Regions from separate parts of the Glutamicibacter sp. MOO4 genome, predicted to be linked through region 1. Evidence: predicted binding sites of a transcription regulator. Region 1 holds the regulator's gene; each other region holds the start of a gene.

Region 1 (5,568 bases):
TAACGGGTCGCCATAGCCAGTCTCGGAGCCCGCTTCGCCCTGAACTAGGCGCACGGCCTGTCCTCCGGCGATGTCTACGGCAGGCAAAAGTTCGAGGATTGGTTGCTCGCTCATAATGTCCTTAGTGAAGTAGCGAATGTTCTAAAGGGTCAGTATCCACGCGGCGATGATGCTCATGCCTGCGAGTACCCAGAGTGCGATAACCCAAGAGATATGGGCCTTTTGGCTTTTGAGGGAGATGGCGCCACCTGCGAGGAAAGCACCGACGAACCCAAGCACGATAGTCCACATGTTTAGAGGGTGTCCAACCAGTTGCGCAACAGTCGGGCTCCAGCGTCGCCAGACTTTTCGGGATGGAACTGAACGGCCGACAGCGGACCGTTTTCGACTGCAGCGACGAACGGAGTTCCGTGCGTACTCCACGTGACCTGCGGTGGTGTCATGGCAGGCTGAGTAACGTCAAATTCCCACTTCTGCACTGCGTATGAGTGAACAAAGTAGAATCGTTCGTTTTCAACGCCAGCAAAAAGCTTGCTTCCCTCTGGAGGCTGTACGGTGTTCCATCCCATGTGCGGGATAACATCGGACTTCAGACGCTCCACAGTTCCCGGCCACTCGCCGATGCCCTCGGTTTTCACCCCGTGCTCCACGCCTTGTTCAAAGAACACTTGGTGGCCAACGCAGATACCCAAGACTGGCTGTCCTCCGGCAATGCGGCGACCAATCCAGCGAAGCGATCCGGTAGCGGTGAGTTGTTCCATGACCGATGCGTAGGCACCTACGCCTGGAACGACTAGACCGTCAGCAGCAACAATTTTCTTTGGATCCGCCGTGAGTTCAACCGACGCGCCAGCAGCTTCCAGCGCACGAACGGCAGATCGGACGTTGCCCGAACCGTAGTCGAGAACTACTACATTTTTCTTTGCCACTTAAAGGGCACCCTTCGTGGATGGAATCTTGTCGCCCATGCGCTCATCAAGTTCGACTGCTTCGCGCAGTGCACGAGCAAATGACTTGAACTGAGCTTCAACGATGTGGTGCGGGTCGCGGCCAGAGAGGACCTCGATGTGTGCACAAATCTGAGCGTGGAATGTGATGGCTTCAAATACGTGGCGAGTCATCGATCCGGTGAAGTGACCACCAATAAGGTGGTATTCCTGACCAGCTGGTTCACCGGAGTGCACCAGGTACGGACGACCGGAAACGTCGACCACTGAACGAGACAACGCCTCATCTAGTGGCGCGTACGAGGTGCCGAACCGACGAATTCCCGCCTTATTACCAAGGGCTACACGCAGAACCTCACCGATGGTGATCGCGGTGTCTTCAACGGTGTGGTGCACATCGATGTGAGTGTCACCCGTGGCTCGCACGGTGAGATCGATCAGCGAATGCTTAGACAACGCCGTAAGCATGTGGTCGTAAAACGGCACAGAGGTGCTGATCTCAGAAACGCCAGTTCCGTCGAGATCTAGCTCAACAAAAATCGACGATTCGCTGGTGACGCGTTCCATGCGGGCGCGACGTGCGCCAATCAATTCGGCAGACATGTCTTCCTTCGCTTGATCCTGATTAGTTGTCCGCGCCGAGCAGTTCGGCGAGACGATCCAAGAATGCTGTAGTTTCTGATTCGGTTCCGGCAGTTACGCGCAGCGTACCCGGGATCCCATTGTCGCGGACAATGATGCCAGCTTCCAGCAACCCCTCCCAGATGGAGTGGGGATCAGCGAGCCCGCCAAAAAAGACAAAGTTGGAGTCTGAGACTGAGGGTTTGAGACCCAATTCCTTGAGACGATCAACAATTCGGTCACGCTGGGTTTTGATGTCCTCAACCTGAGCAAGCAACAATTCAATGTTTTTCAGGGCCGCGATGGCCGTTGCTTGGGTGACTGCCGAGAGGTGATAAGGCAATCGAACCAAACGAATCGCATCGGTTACTTCTGGCGCTGCCGCTAGGTAACCCACGCGGGCTCCAGCCAGACCGAAGGCCTTGGACATGGTCCGCGAAACGATCAGACGCTGTCGGCCTTCAAGCAAGGTGAGTGCTGATTTAGTACTTGCCAGGGAGAACTCGGCGTACGCTTCATCGACGATGACTACACCATTGTGTTCGCTCATTGCGTCGTACACTTCGGTGATGACATCAAGCCCGAGAGCGGTGCCGGTTGGGTTATTGGGGGAACAAAGGAAAACGATGTTCGGTTTGTTTTTGCGAACCTGTTCGGCGGCGGACTGCGCAGAGAGCGTGAAGTCTTCTGCCCGTTCTCCTGCGATGTACGCGGTGTCAGTACCGCTGGCCAGCAACGGGTACATGGAATAGGTTGGGCCAAAGCTCATTAGGCTTCGGTTCGGACCACCGAATGCTTGCAAAATTTGTTGCAGAATCTCGTTGGAACCGTTGGCGGCCCACATGTTCTCTGCAGTTAGTCCGTGGCCAAGATAGTCGGCCAGCAATTCACGAAGTTCGGTGAATTCGCGATCAGGGTATCGATTAAGAGTTGTCGCAGCTTTGGCGACTTCTTGTGCGATGGCTTCCACGACCGTAGTTGGCAATGGATGGGTGTTCTCGTTGACATTCAGCTGGATGGGCACGTCGATTTGTGGTGCGCCATATGGGGATAGCCCGCGGAGATTCTCACGCAAGGGCAGCTGACTCAAAAGTTCACTGCGGTCATTCACGCAACAAGTCTACGTGTGGACGGGCTTGGGCAGTGAATCCGCTACGAACCAAGGTAACAATCGCTTGACCACGTTTTACCTTTAGCCAGCAAGCACTGGAATCGACAGCGAGTCGCCGACATGAATCTGAGTGCCATCAAGCGAGTTCATTTCCGAGATGTGACTAACGGCTGAGGTGACGTCGTAACCTTCAGCGTATTCGCTGGCCAGACTCCAGAGCGTATCGCCAGGGATGACGGTTACGTCTACCGTTTCAACTCCCTCAGGTACTTCCGATGATGCGTGAGCATCCGACGCGAACATCGAGAAGAAGAAGGCCGCGGCGACAGTTAAGGCGAACACTGGAATCCCGATAAGGACGGCCCAGCCCCGGCGGTTGATGCGGATCTTCATTGGTGAACGGGTTTCGTTTGAGTCAAGTGCGACAGTTGCCATGACTATGTCTCCTCAGAAATAGTTGTGATGCGAAGTTGTGTTCGATGATTTAGATTCGAAGACTTGTTCGAATCTAGTACATCTGTTCTAACAGAGCTTTGTCGAACTTGTCCAGAAGTTTTCGAACAAATCTTTGAAAGAACGGAACTTATCTACTAAGATTTCGAAGTAGACGAGCAATGAAAACATCACACCATCTAGCTCCGACAGTTTGGACTCACGAACTTTCGACTGCTTGCTAGGGAAGGCAAACTCTCATGTCAGCTTCACAACGCACTCCGCGATCGAATGCCCGTTCGCTGACGATTCGCCAAAAGAAGATCCTGGAAACGATCCAACGGTCTATCGGAAAGAACGGCTATCCACCATCGATGCGTGAGATTGGTGACTCCGTTGGCCTCAAGAGCTTGTCTAGCGTCACTCATCAGTTGAGCCAACTCGAAAAGCTCGGATACATTCGGCGCGACCCTCGACGTCCCCGCGCAATGGAAATCCTTCTTCCGCTGCAGTTGGCTGACGATAAGGACGAGTCACAGACAACGGAAGTACCCGCTACTGCCGCTGCCGACGATGCCATGGTGATCGAGCTCAGTACTTCAGCCGACACCACCATGGTTCCTTTAGTTGGTCGAATTGCCGCAGGTGGTCCGATCCTTGCCGATCAGTCCGTGGAAGATGTTTTCTCGTTGCCACGCCAGCTAGTGGGTCATGGAGAACTGTTCATGCTCAAGGTTTCAGGCGACTCAATGGTCGACGCTGCGATTTGCGACGGTGACTGGGTAGTTGTTCGTCGTCAGCAGACTGCAGATAATGGCGACATTGTTGCCGCTTTACTGGACGAAGAAGCGACTGTAAAGACTTTCCGTCAGCGCGACGGTCACACTTGGCTGTTGCCGCAGAACTCCCGCTACGAGCCTATTCTTGGTGATGCGGCCACGATCATGGGCCGTGTTGTTTCGGTAATGCGTTCGCTCTAAATAGAGATCTGATCAATGTGGGGCAGATGCCATTGGCATCTGCCCCACATCGTCTAGCTAAATCAATTTCGACTGTCGGACTCACAAGCAGCAGCTGCACTGAATATCATCCAGCGCTGGACTGCAGCCGAGAGCCTGCGTGGTTCCTGATCTACCAAACTGTTGGCGGTCGCCACGACCATCGTGCGTGCTGTCGACCGCGTCCTGCCATCAAGGCGCACATCATTAGCGGCCAGGGCCAGATACCTGACCAAGATTCCAGCAAACAAGTTGCCGTCGCCACCGCCGTTCAGCGAAAGCGCACCGGTGCTGTCGGTCAAGTATTGTGCACTGGCGTGGATCAGCATTGTTGAGTGCTCTAAATCAGCATCTGATCCCAACTCCAGCAAAGCGCCTAGAACCGGCCCTTGGTTATAGGTATAGAGCGCGTCCTCGATCCTGTGCCCGTCCGGCACCAACCGCAGCCCGTCCAAGTACAGCCCGCTGTCAATGCTAAACAGTCTTGCCCGTAGCCAGCTAAGTAGCTTCCGTGATTGGTCGCGTTCACCATTCCGGGCAAAAAATAGAGCGGCTGGTGCGTTAGCCGGCGCGTTTTTGAAGTCCTTCTTCCGGGACCAATACATTCCACCATCTAGGACATCGTCAATGGCTCCGTTGAGCTGTTTTCTCAAAGTGGTGACAGCCTGTTTGGCATTAGCTGAGCTGTGACCATCAAGGCGACGTGAGAATGAAAGTAATCTTTGGCTCGCCAAAGCTAGCCAAGCCATGTCATCAAAAAAGTAGTTTGGGAAGACACCGAAGTTCCGCAGCCGGATCCCCCGCAATAGCTCGACGGCTCGCTGAAGTTCCCGGTGCGCTGCATCTAAGTCATTGTCAGCCAGGTAGGCATAGCCGTCGTCGATGATGGCATCTAGGTAATGAGCCTGCCACCAGTAATTCCACTCGCGTAGCGGATGCGAAATCCCGTTGAGGTCACTGAGCATGCTGCCGTCACGAAGCTGGTGCGCCTTGCTGTACGGCAGCCCAATCCACGTTCCGGGCAGTCCAAGAAGACGTTGCCCAAAACGTGAGTGGGTGTCTTGCGCGGCGGTGCGGGCAAGTGTCTTCCAAGACTCCATAGTGCCTTCCGGAGATAAAGATTCCTCTACTTGGCACAGACATTAGCATCTGGCGTAAATGAATCTAGATGGCGCACCGTAGGTGCTTACGCCTACTTCTCTTCTTCGGGTTTGAGCCGCTCTAGGACACCGGTAATAACCTTCTTATCCACGGTGGGCCACATCGGTGGCAGCGTGGCCTTCAAGAAGCTGCCATAGCGTGCAGTGGCCATGCGTGAATCCAAAACCGCCACAACTCCGCGGTCATTGATAGAGCGAATGAGTCGTCCTGCACCCTGCGCCAACCGGATGGCAGCATGAGTCGCTGAGACCTGCATAAAGCCATTGCCGCCGTGTTTAGCAACATCCTCGGTGCGGGC
Region 2 (5,568 bases), 700 kb from region 1:
TCGTGGATCGCATCAAGAAGACGGACCAGGTAATCCTCGTCGTGACCTCGAATGACATCGATGGTGATCAGTGGCATGATCTTGTTCCTTTCATAAAAACGGTTGTAATGGGCAAAGCTTTACGTGCGTGGTCCATTCAGCGGTTCACGCCTGCGCCGACTGTCTCGGCGGTCACCGGTTCGAATGTGGATTCGCTGGCAGGCCGGTGGACGGCCGGGAATCGAATCCGAATCAGCGCCGTAGACACCGCAGCTAGCGCGACGATTACGGCAGCTATGAGCAGCGGACCATGGAATCCGTCTGATAACAACGGGGCAACAAGGATAGGGCCGGAAGTTTGTCCTACTGCATATACCAAGCTGAGGATTGCGACCGCTGTGGGGACTTGCAGGTGTGCTCCCGCATCAAGGGCGAGGGTGGTAATGCCCATGAATGTCCCGCCAAAGAGTACCGCTGCGATTACCGCTCCTGCCATGCCAAGGTCGAGGGCAGCTAATCCGATTCCCGCCGCTTGCAGCAATAGCGCGATGGTCAGCAAAGTAGGGTGGGCCAACTTCTTGCTCAGCCAGGCCCAGCCAAGACAGGACGGGATAGCTGCCAAACCGACCACAATCCAGCTGAGCTTCCCCAGTCCGCCCGAGGCAGAGGACGCTATTGCAGCGACCAGGAATGTGCCCGCGATGATGTATCCGACACCTTCGAGGAAGTATGCCGCCACGAGCGGGACAAACCAGCGGTGGGGGCGATGAATCGGCTCCGTATGTGCAGGCGAGGTGTGTTCTGACTGCTCGCCCTGTACAAGTTGCCATGCGAAGGCACCAAGTATTGCCGTAAGCACCCCAGAAGCAAACCAGGCCTCACGCCAATCTCCGAACTGAGCGATCATAAGTACTACCGCACCTGAGATCGCGATTCCAGCTCCGACTCCGCCGTAAGACCAGCCAACCAGGTGGTGGGATTGTTTTGGAATGGTGTGGACAATGACGCTTGCCGCGACGACAAACATGATCGCGCTGGCTAGTCCGGCAAGACCGCGAAGTGCGATCCAAGCCTCGGGAAGTTCGGTGGCGGGCATCGCCATCAGAGAGAGTACGAGTACGCAAATACTCATACGCAGGGCGAGTGCAGAACGCGCCCACCGTGGAACTGCCATCATGACTATGGCGCCGATCATGTAGCCCAGGTAATTGCTTGTGGCTAGAGCCGCTCCCAGCTCGGCGGTGACGCCAGCTCGCTCTTGCATCAGAGGAAGAATCGGGGTGAACACAAAACGACCAACCCCGACGGCTGCCGCCAACGCGGCCCCGGCCCGTAGCGCGATGACCCATCCGGAGCTTACTACTTTCGCCTTCAATGACACCGATCTCCGATCACTTTTGATAGGACACCACGTTCTATCTCATCTGCTTTCGAGGCTACTCTCGGATCGGGCTTACGAAAATTGGCATTTACGCATGATCTATGCATCAGAAGCATGGATGTACGTACTGATTCCTGCAGATAGAGTTTGGTGAGCGCCTCCGTGGCACTCCCAGCCCTGAATCTTGGTGACATTGTCTATGTGGAGCCAGCTGCGACGGTGGAACTATAGTGGCAGAACATGGGCTTGTTGCCGCTGCTCGTTCAATCTTTGCCGTAGACATGATCGGCTATGCGCGCCATGCATGGTTGATGACTAGACGGCATTTTTTTAGCGCCTTAGGCTGTGCCTACTATGGAGGTAATTACTAGGTAGGGTGCGCTTCAAGCGCCTGAGCTAGCGCAACCGTCCTCCCGGAATTCTTCCGCGAAGATCAGCAAAGACAAAGGGTGAGACTCACGTGACTGACCGCAGTGCATCGGCTGAGTATTCAAACGACACTAGTCCGCTGGCAGCCTCGGGCCTCCTGGCCAAGCTCGGGGCAACCATTCCGCTGGTTTCTGCACCTATGGCAGGCGGTCCGAGCACCCCTGCTCTTGTCTTGGCCGCCGCCGAAGCGGGAGGATTGGGCATGCTGGCTGGTGGATATAAATCGCCCAAACAGCTCGCTGAACAGATCACCGAGGTAAGTACTGGAATTTCCACCATCGGAGCCAACCTTTTCGGCGTAAATCTCTTCGCACCGAACCCGGTGCCAATCGACAAAGATGCCTTTGTTGAATACACCGAGGCCCTGCGTGAGCTAGCAGCAACCTACGACCTGTCCCTGAACGAGGTCGAAGCCCTAGAGGACGACGATGAGTGGGCGGAAAAAGTGGACATGCTGGTCAGTGATCCCGTGCCAGTGGTCAGCTTTACCTTTGGGCTTCCCCCTGCCGAGGCTGTTCGCCGGCTGCAGAAAGCCGGATCATTGGTATTTCAGACTGTCACCAAGCCGGACGAAGCACAGCAGGCCGCAGACCTAGGTGTCGACGGGTTAGTAGTTCAGTCGTACAAAGCGGGCGGTCACTCAGGAACCTTAACGCCGGGCACGCCGATCGAGCAGATACCATTGGCGCAGTTGCTTGACCGCGTCCGTTCCCGGACCACACTTCCTATGTGGGCAGCAGGCGGAATCTCAACGCCCAACGCAGTGCGCGAGGCGCTCGCGCACGGAGCAGAAGCCGCTGTTCTTGGAAGCGTGCTACTGCGTAGCGATGAGAGCGGAGCCTCAAAACCTTATAAGGCGGCGCTGGCGGATCCTCGTCGCACTGAGACGGTTTTGACTACAGCCTTCTCGGGTCGTCCGGCGAGGGCTTTGCGTAATGATTTCGTGGACCAGTTCCATGGTGCTGCACCCAGTGGCTACCCAGCCATTCACCATCTGACCAGTCCTATCCGTAAAGCGGCAGCGGCCGCTAATGATTCGGAAAACATCAATATCTGGGCCGGCACAGGCTATCGCGACGCCACCGAAGAGCCGACAGTAGTAATCATGCGCCGGCTCGCAGCAGTGCGCTGACTCGGGCTAAGTCGCCCGGCGGCTGGAACCGGTGGTCAAGATCCGCTTCATGCACCCCCAGTCGGATCCAAAAATCCTAGTTGCGACGCCCAATGGCGGGCAAGTGAACCTTCGTGCTGCGATGGAATCTGAACGCAGCGGTGGTTCAGTCGCAGGATCCACTTGGTAGGCATACAAAGGATCTGGACCGAAAAATAGTGCCCGGTGAAGGCTCATCGAGATCTGTGCTGGTGTGAGCCTCAATCAGCTCGCTGTAGGTGTCGAATCGTTAGCTTGTAGTTAGCATGTAATGGAACAAACGTTCTATGATTTGAGTATGGCAGATTATTTTTCGAAAGTTTTGTTCTGACATTAAGCGCGTTATTGAATGATCAACGCTGAGATGGGATCAGATGAACTTCAACGGAAGCGATAACAACGTTTACCAACACACTGACCATGTGTCTCTCGTGGACGTTAATAATTTTTATGTCTCTTGCGAACGCGCCTTTGACTATTCATTGCGCAATCGTCCCGTGGTGGTGCTCTCTAATAACGACGGCTGCGTAGTTGCCCGTTCCCAAGAAGCCAAAGATCTGGGAATTGCTACCGGAGAACCATTCTTCAAGATTCAGCGTTTGATGGAGAGCCATAACCTAGCCGTGCGCTCCAGCAACTACGAACTCTATGGCGACATGTCCGCTCGCGTGATGGAACTACTGGGACGTTTTGGAACTTGGCACGAGGTGTATTCCATCGATGAATCGTTCATCGGGTTGGAAGGAAACCTAGAGCAGGTGCGTAAAACCGCAGCACACATCCGCACGGCTATCGATAAGACCATTGGGGTCCCGGTCTGCGTTGGTGTTTCCTCCACCAAAACATTGGCAAAGCTCTCCAACCACATTGCAAAACACAATGCAGGGCTCAACGGGGTCTGCGTCCAAGGCCTCATGGATCAGCAGGTTTTAGAAAACATTCTCACCCGGGTGCCCGTCACTGATGTCTGGGGAGTTGGACGTAAATCTGGTGCCAAGTTGGCGTCCATGGGCATAGAGACAATCGCGGATCTCAAGGCGGCTGACCCGTTGTTAATCCGCAAGAAGTTTTCAGTGGTTTTGCAGCGTACGGTTTTTGAACTTAATGGTCAGCGCTGCATTGGCCCGATTGAAGAGCGAGCCGACCGCGGACAAGTTATGTTCACTCGATCTTTCTCTTCCCCAGTACGCACCCGTGAAGCGATGGAAGAAGTTATGTCCATCTATGCGCAGAAGGCCGCGAGCAGGCTGGCCCGCGAAGGACGCTACGCCACCTTACTCACCGTCACTGCAGGCACCAGCCGCTTTGCTCAAGGTGAGGCTTCATTCCCGAGCGCGCAAGTGCGCCTACCGCGGCCAACCAGAGATCCGATTCTGCTTAGCAAGCTGGCTATCGCGGCCATGGGTGATCTTATGCAGCCGGGGACGGACTACGTGCGTGGAGGAGTGATCCTCTCTGGCCTCAGCGATTCACCGGGTGAAAAACAACTTGATCTTTTTGACATGGGTGATGAGCACGATGAGACAGAACAGAAAAATGTCTCCTCGGTAGTCCAAGATATTTCAGCTCGATTTGGCGCGAAATCCATTGGTCTAGGCCCTGCGGGCTTGGCGCAAAGCCCTACCTGGACAATGAAACGTGAACATATCTCTCAGCGCTACACCACCGAATGGGATGAACTACTAGAAGTTCGTGCCTGAACCGTCCAGAGCGGAATTCTGGCTGAAGACATTCGGTATCCTTGCAGATCACGGTGAGAGGATGAAGTTATGACCCCTCACGTCAGACAGCTCATGTCGCTGGGAATGCTTGCCATGCTCATGCTGACCAGTTGCAGTTCGCCAAGTTCCGAGACCAGTACGCAGAGCTCTCCAAAAGCCAGCTCTTCAAGTAACAATGGATCTGCACCATCAGCAACGTCCTCTGAGGACAGCACCCAAAGTAGCTCCGCCGCTGCCCAAACACCGCAGGCGCCTACGTCTCGTGAACAGGCCGAGGAACTTGTTGATCAACTGTCCGTTGAGCAACAAACGGCCAGCCTGGTGATGGCTGGAGTCCCTGCCACGGGTGCCAGTAGCACTGAACTGAAAGCCATGGAGAAACAGGGCATCACCAATGTTTTCTTGCGCGGACGTTCGCAACTCTCGGTGAAAAAAACAGCGGCGCGAACCGCTATCATCACCAAGCGCCTGAAATCCAATGTCCCCGATGATTTACCGGTGTGGGTGGCCACCGATCAAGAAGGTGGATTTGTTCGGGTCCTGCAGGGGACAGGTTTTACCAATCTGCCGGCCGCCGCGCAGCAAGGCCAATGGTCCTCGGGCAAACAGGCCACGAACATCAAAAAAGTCGGCGCGGAGCTTGCTGAGGCTGGCATCAATGTAAACCTCGCACCGGTCGCCGATGTGGTTCCAGCCAAAGTTGGCACCAGCAACGCACCGATCGGTTATTTCGGGCGACAGTATGGCAATACTGCCGGCGAAGTTTCTCAAGCCATCGGCACAGTGAACGACGCGTTGAATGACGCCGGAGTGCAGCCGGTAGTTAAGCACTTCCCAGGACTGGGCAGGGTGGCCAAAAATACCGATACCTCCAGTGGTGTCACGGACACCGAGATCGGTGCAGACGC
Region 3 (5,568 bases), 920 kb from region 1:
CGAGCTTCACGCGCTGAGCCTCACCACCGGACAGAGTGGTGGCAGGCTGTCCAAGGCGGACGTAGCCCAAGCCCACATCAACCAGTGTGCGAAGGTGGCGCGCAATCGGGGTGAAGGCACTGAAGAATTCTGCACCCTCGGCGATTGGCATATTCAGAACGTCAGCGATGTTCTTGCCCTTGTAGAGCACCTGCAAGGTCTCGCGGTTGTAGCGTGCCCCATGGCACACTTCGCACGGAACGTAGACGTCAGGCAGGAAGTTCATCTCGATCTTGAGCGTTCCGTCGCCGGAGCAAGATTCGCAACGTCCGCCCTTCACGTTGAACGAGAAGCGACCTGGCTGGTAACCGCGTAGCTTCGCTTCATTGGTCTCCGCGAAAAGCTTACGGACATGATCAAAGACGCCGGTGTAGGTGGCAGGGTTTGACCGTGGGGTACGACCGATTGGCGACTGGTCAACATGCACGACCTTGTCCAAGTGTTCCAAACCCAACACTCGGGTGTGGCGACCTGGCACCTGCTTGGCACCGTTAAGTTTGTTGGCCAGCACCTTGTACAGGATGTCGTTCACCAGGGTCGATTTACCTGAACCAGATACACCGGTCACTGCCGTAAGCAGACCCAGCGGGAATTCAACCGATACGTCCTGCAGGTTGTTCTCGTTGGCGCCAACGACCTTGAGCTTGCGATCCTTATCAACCTTGCGTCGCTTGGTTGGGATGTCGATCTGCTTGCGACCGGACAGGTAGTCACCGGTCAAAGAGCGTGTATTGGCTTTGAGTCCTTCGACTGATCCGGAGTGGACAACTTCGCCACCGTTCTCTCCCGCACCTGGACCGATGTCAACAATCCAATCGGCCTCAGCGATGGTGTCTTCATCGTGCTCCACGACGATCAAAGTATTTCCCAATGAGCGCAGGCGCAGAAGGGTATCGATCAGGCGTCGGTTATCTCGCTGGTGCAAACCGATCGAAGGTTCATCGAGAACATACAGCACGCCCACCAGGCCTGAACCAATTTGGGTGGCAAGTCGAATACGCTGCGCTTCGCCGCCTGAAAGTGTTCCGGCGGCACGCTCTAGAGTCAGGTATTCCAGTCCAACGTCCAGCAAGAACTTCATGCGGGCGTCGATTTCCTTAACCACCTGAGCTGCAATCTTCGCTTCACGCGCTGAGAGGTCAATGTTAGATAGGAAGTTTGCTGCACTGCGCAGGTCCATGGCAGAAACCTCTGCAATGGAACGGCCGCCGACGAGCACCGAAAGGGAAGCTGGGTTCAGTCGCGCGCCACCACAGGTAGGGCATGGGATCTGACGCATGTACTGCTCGTAACGATCGCGAGCGTGATCCGACTCGGTCTCTTCATGCTTGCGGTGCACGTAGGAGATGACGCCTTCAAAACCAGTTGAGTACTTGCGTTCGCGGCCAAAACGGTTCTTGTACTGAACAACAACCTTGTGGTCTTTACCGCTGAGGATCGCTTCGCGAGCCGTGGCTGGCAGATCTTTCCACCGGGTGCTCATGCTGAAGCCAAGTTCTTGGCCGAGCCCCTCAATAAGACGGTTCCAGTACTCGGTGGTTGCCTTACCCAGTGACCACGGAGCGATAGCACCCTCAGCCAAGGTGACCTCCGGATCGGGAACGATCAGGTGTTCGTCAACTTCGAGCTTGGTACCGATACCGGAGCAGGCAGCACAAGCACCGAATGGGTTGTTGAAGGAGAAAGTGCGAGGCTCAATCTCATCAATGGCTAGCGGGTGCTCATTAGGGCACGCAAGATTTTCGGAGAACGAGCGGACACGTTTGGGATCATCGGCATCCAGGTCAACAAAGTCGGCCAATACTCGACCATCGGCGATGCCCAGAGCCGTCTCGATGGAATCCGTCAAACGCTGTCGGGCATCTTCCTTGATTGCTAGACGGTCAACCACTACCTCAATGGTGTGCTTAACCTGCTTGGCCAGCTTCGGAGGATCATTAAGTTGGATCGTTTCGCCGTCAACTCGGGCACGCGAGAAGCCCTTTGAGGAAAGCTCCGCAAAGAGGTCAACAAACTCACCCTTGCGTGAACGAACAACCGGAGCGAGGATCTGGAAACGAGTTTTTTCAGGTAGCTCCATCAACTGATCCACGATTTGCTGAGGAGTCTGCTTGGAGATCGGCTCATGACAAATCGGGCAATGTGGGTGACCAACACGGGCCCAGAGCAGGCGCATGTAGTCGTAGACCTCGGTAATCGTACCGACGGTTGAACGAGGGTTTTTGCTGGTCGACTTCTGATCGATCGACACCGCTGGAGAAAGTCCCTCAATGAAGTCCACGTCCGGCTTGTCTACCTGCCCGAGGAACATGCGGGCGTACGCAGAAAGTGACTCGACATAACGACGCTGACCTTCGGCAAAGATCGTGTCGAAAGCGAGCGAGGATTTGCCGGAACCGGAAAGCCCGGTGAAGACAATCATCGCGTCACGCGGTAGATCAATGTCTACGTTCTTAAGGTTGTGCTCACGCGCGCCCTTGACGATCAGGCGCGTAAGATCTGTTTTATTGCTGTCTGCAGTAGTAGCCACGAGCCCATACTAATCGAAAACTACTTCGAATAAGTGTACGAGTGGTTCTATCTCACAGAAATTTTTTCACAGCCTCACCAACGCATTCGGCGAGCGCCAATCTGCGCCTTACTGCCCGTCCGTAGCCGTCATTCGGTAAGCCATCATGCCTTCTAAGCCGTTGAGTACAACAACTTCTTTCTCGTCGTACCCTGCCCATCGAAATTCTTGTACCGTCGGTATGCCCTTATTCGCTTTCCATGTCCCGCGCTTACACACTATTTCGGCCTCATCGAAGCTGGTGTCCCCCGATGCTTTGTGTTCCGTTGGTACTTCAGTACCTAAGGTCGCGGAGTAAATAAAGTATGGCTCGCGATCCTCCGAACAAATTGCGTTTTCTCCCACAACATCCGCCAATGGGACAACGGTGCCATCGGCGTTACTAACCGCTTTGTCGCCACCCCTGAGTGGAAGTATCGAGGTATTATCGTCGACGCGCGGTATTCCAGCCGTTTCTACCCTGGCATCGTAGTCGTAAGGATCGCTAAGTTTGTATTGCTACTTTTTTGCCGCCGGTCTTCACATCCAATGCAACCGCGCTCCACGCAGCATCGTCTATTTCCACCGAGTAGTAGTCATCTTTTCTCGCCGTCAGTGTTTGATTGCCCCGTCGTAGTAGCAAATAACGATTGTGTCGTCATTGGCTTCGTTTATTTGGGGCGAGTCGAATCCGCACCGTGGCGAGATACCCGCTTGGGACCACAAGGTTTTTCCGGTCTTCGCATCAAGCGCAACAAGTTTCGACAGATCGGCAAGCCGGTATTCAGCTCTCTTTTTATCGGTTTCAAAGAAATCGCCCTGGCTGTGTGAGCCAGAGCCGAGCAGAATTTCTTTGTTTTTTCTACGCTTGTCCAGTTCCAGCCGCCGGATGTTGAATACCCTTTAGCGAAGACTTCTTCGTAGGGCCGTTCCCACAACGTCTTGGTTCCTTTGGAGAAATTGCGCATCTGTTTGTCGTTCTTGTCCCAGTAGGAGAAGATGCCTTCGCCCAGATGGCGCCCACCTTGCTGGTACCCGAATTCGAGCTTGTTCTCAGGTACCGTGAACCATTGCTTGCTGGACCAATCAAATTTCATGTGCTGATGGTCAAGATACTGCTCATTACGCACCTTTGAACCTTCAGTGCAGAAAGTCTTGCCGCAGACATTTGGCCGGTTTCCCCAAAGTTCAAAATTGTTGTTGATCTTCACTGGTTTACCAGTGGCAACATCGACGATCTAGAGTGTCCCCACGGCGTCCGTTCTTGTTCCGGTATAGGCCACGTAGTTCTTGCCATCATGTTCTACGGTTTCGATACTTGGACTGATGCCCCGCGCATCGGCTGCACCGAGTGCCTCGTCCTTCCACACTTGCTTACCGTTTTTCAGATTCCGCGCGATCACTTCCAGCTGCGGGCCAACACGTCGATAGGCAATGGCCACATCGTCAATTACGGTTGGATCCGATACGAGAACTTCTTCGGTTTTCCACGCAAAGCTCGCGGGAACGGGAACTTGTTCCTCGGCTTTCTCGGCTTGCTCGGCAGGCGCGGGACTGGATTCAGTCTTGTTGGCAGTACAACCGGCCAAGGCACCGTTGAGGATCAGTGCGCTGATGGTAATTGCGGTGATGCTTTTCGAAGTTACGTGGCGATGTGCAGTCGAATTCATGGTGTTTTCCTGCCCCGGGAACATTGATTTAGTTCCAGAGTCTAAACCCAGATTTCAAAGGCCCAAGAGGGTTATCCACAAACTTTTAGAACCGTTCCTTGATACGGAACATCACAGCGCTATGGCGCCCAGTGGCGCACTACTAGGTAGCTCGCGCTACATCAAGCTCGTCATTTCTCAGCGTGGCAAAGAGCTAAAAGCGGCACGCAGGTATTTCACGGCGGTCGCTTCATCCACTGACCATAGCTGCGCAATCCGAGCCAGGTCTGCTGCGGCATCGCTGACTTCCTGCTCACCGCGATCGTCGGCCGCCTGTACCACGGTGCCGTGACGACCACGGGTGACGACGGCCCCCTGCAGTTCTAGCTCCTTGTATACCTTGGCTACTGTATTAACCGCCAGATTCAGCGTCCCGGACAACGCCCGAACTGAAGGCAGCTTTGTACCTGGTGCAAGCTTTCCCTTAGCAATGGCGGAGAGTATTTGTTCCCGGACCTGCTGGTACGGCGCCACGGTGGAGTTGGGGTCAATCTTGATGAATGCTAGTTCGCTCATGCTGTGCTCCATTCGTTGGAACTGTATCTTCTGTTGTCCCGAGCCTATCTTTAATGGTCGCGTTGACCATATATTCCGTCGTAGTGTGAGTGGTATGAACGAACTATTGCTAGATGACGTGACCATCCGCTGGACCTCCGTTTCCGACATGGAAAACAATGTTTACCTCATTACTCACCGAGGGACCGGCGAGCAGCTGCTTGTTGATGCTGCCGACGACGTCCCTGCAATTGCAGAACTCATTCAGGCCTCGCAAGGTGATGCGCAAGATCCCCAAATTGTTGGTATTGCCACCACACACCAGCATTGGGACCACATTCGTGCGTTGGCCGACATCGTCGAAAAATACCCTGTTACTACCTATGCCGGCGCCGAGGACATGACCGGCATCGCTGAAGAATCTGGTGTTCAAATCACCAACGGGTTGAACCATGGTGATCAGTTAAAGCTCGGCGACGTAATTATTGAAGCCATCCACCTGCGCGGACACACGCCAGGTTCCATTGGCTATGCGCTAGTTGATTCCTCCGGACAGCCGGTCGTACTCAGCGGTGACAGCCTCTTCCCCGGCGGCGTTGGCAACACGTGGAAAGACCCACAGCGCTTCCTCTCACTGATTACCGACGTCTCCGAACGAATCTTCGATCGCTTCCCAGACGAAACCAAAGTATTGCCCGGGCATGGAGACACAACGACCCTAGGTGAACAACGCCCGCATCTTGATCAGTGGCGCGAACGCGGCTGGTAAACAGTGTC

The links. The regulator LexA, encoded in region 1, represses DNA repair genes until DNA is damaged. The targets are predictions, from matches to a motif close to TCGAACANNTGTTCGA.
Region 2: AC1Z3F_RS15765 (Y-family DNA polymerase) is a predicted target of LexA. The motif match lies at 3,212-3,227, and genes of this name have one in related genera.
Region 3: uvrA (excinuclease ABC subunit UvrA) is a predicted target of LexA. The motif match lies at 2,595-2,610, and genes of this name have one in related genera.

The regions. Positions count from the first base shown of each region.
Region 1 is NZ_CM167800.1:560,031-565,598, reverse strand. Features, by position in the region: gene priA (bifunctional 1-(5-phosphoribosyl)-5-((5-phosphoribosylamino)methylideneamino)imidazole-4-carboxamide isomerase/phosphoribosylanthranilate isomerase PriA) at 1-114, opposite strand, end outside; gene AC1Z3F_RS02615 (hypothetical protein) at 142-291, opposite strand; gene hisH (imidazole glycerol phosphate synthase subunit HisH) at 294-929, opposite strand; gene hisB (imidazoleglycerol-phosphate dehydratase HisB) at 930-1,550, opposite strand; gene AC1Z3F_RS02600 (histidinol-phosphate transaminase) at 1,573-2,679, opposite strand; gene AC1Z3F_RS02595 (LysM peptidoglycan-binding domain-containing protein) at 2,761-3,114, opposite strand; gene lexA (transcriptional repressor LexA) at 3,372-4,091, shown strand; gene AC1Z3F_RS02585 (glycoside hydrolase family 76 protein) at 4,154-5,209, opposite strand; gene AC1Z3F_RS02580 (ATP-dependent DNA helicase) at 5,302-5,568, opposite strand, start outside.
Region 2 is NZ_CM167800.1:3,366,119-3,371,686, forward strand. Features, by position in the region: gene AC1Z3F_RS15750 (tautomerase family protein) at 1-77, opposite strand, end outside; gene AC1Z3F_RS15755 (YbfB/YjiJ family MFS transporter) at 137-1,360, opposite strand; gene AC1Z3F_RS15760 (NAD(P)H-dependent flavin oxidoreductase) at 1,821-2,921, shown strand; gene AC1Z3F_RS15765 (Y-family DNA polymerase) at 3,314-4,639, shown strand; gene AC1Z3F_RS15770 (glycoside hydrolase family 3 N-terminal domain-containing protein) at 4,709-5,568, shown strand, end outside.
Region 3 is NZ_CM167800.1:1,477,389-1,482,956, forward strand. Features, by position in the region: gene uvrA (excinuclease ABC subunit UvrA) at 1-2,569, opposite strand, end outside; gene AC1Z3F_RS06860 (hypothetical protein) at 3,259-3,798, opposite strand; gene AC1Z3F_RS06865 (PQQ-binding-like beta-propeller repeat protein) at 3,826-4,257, opposite strand; gene AC1Z3F_RS06870 (GntR family transcriptional regulator) at 4,435-4,812, opposite strand; gene AC1Z3F_RS06875 (MBL fold metallo-hydrolase) at 4,907-5,560, shown strand.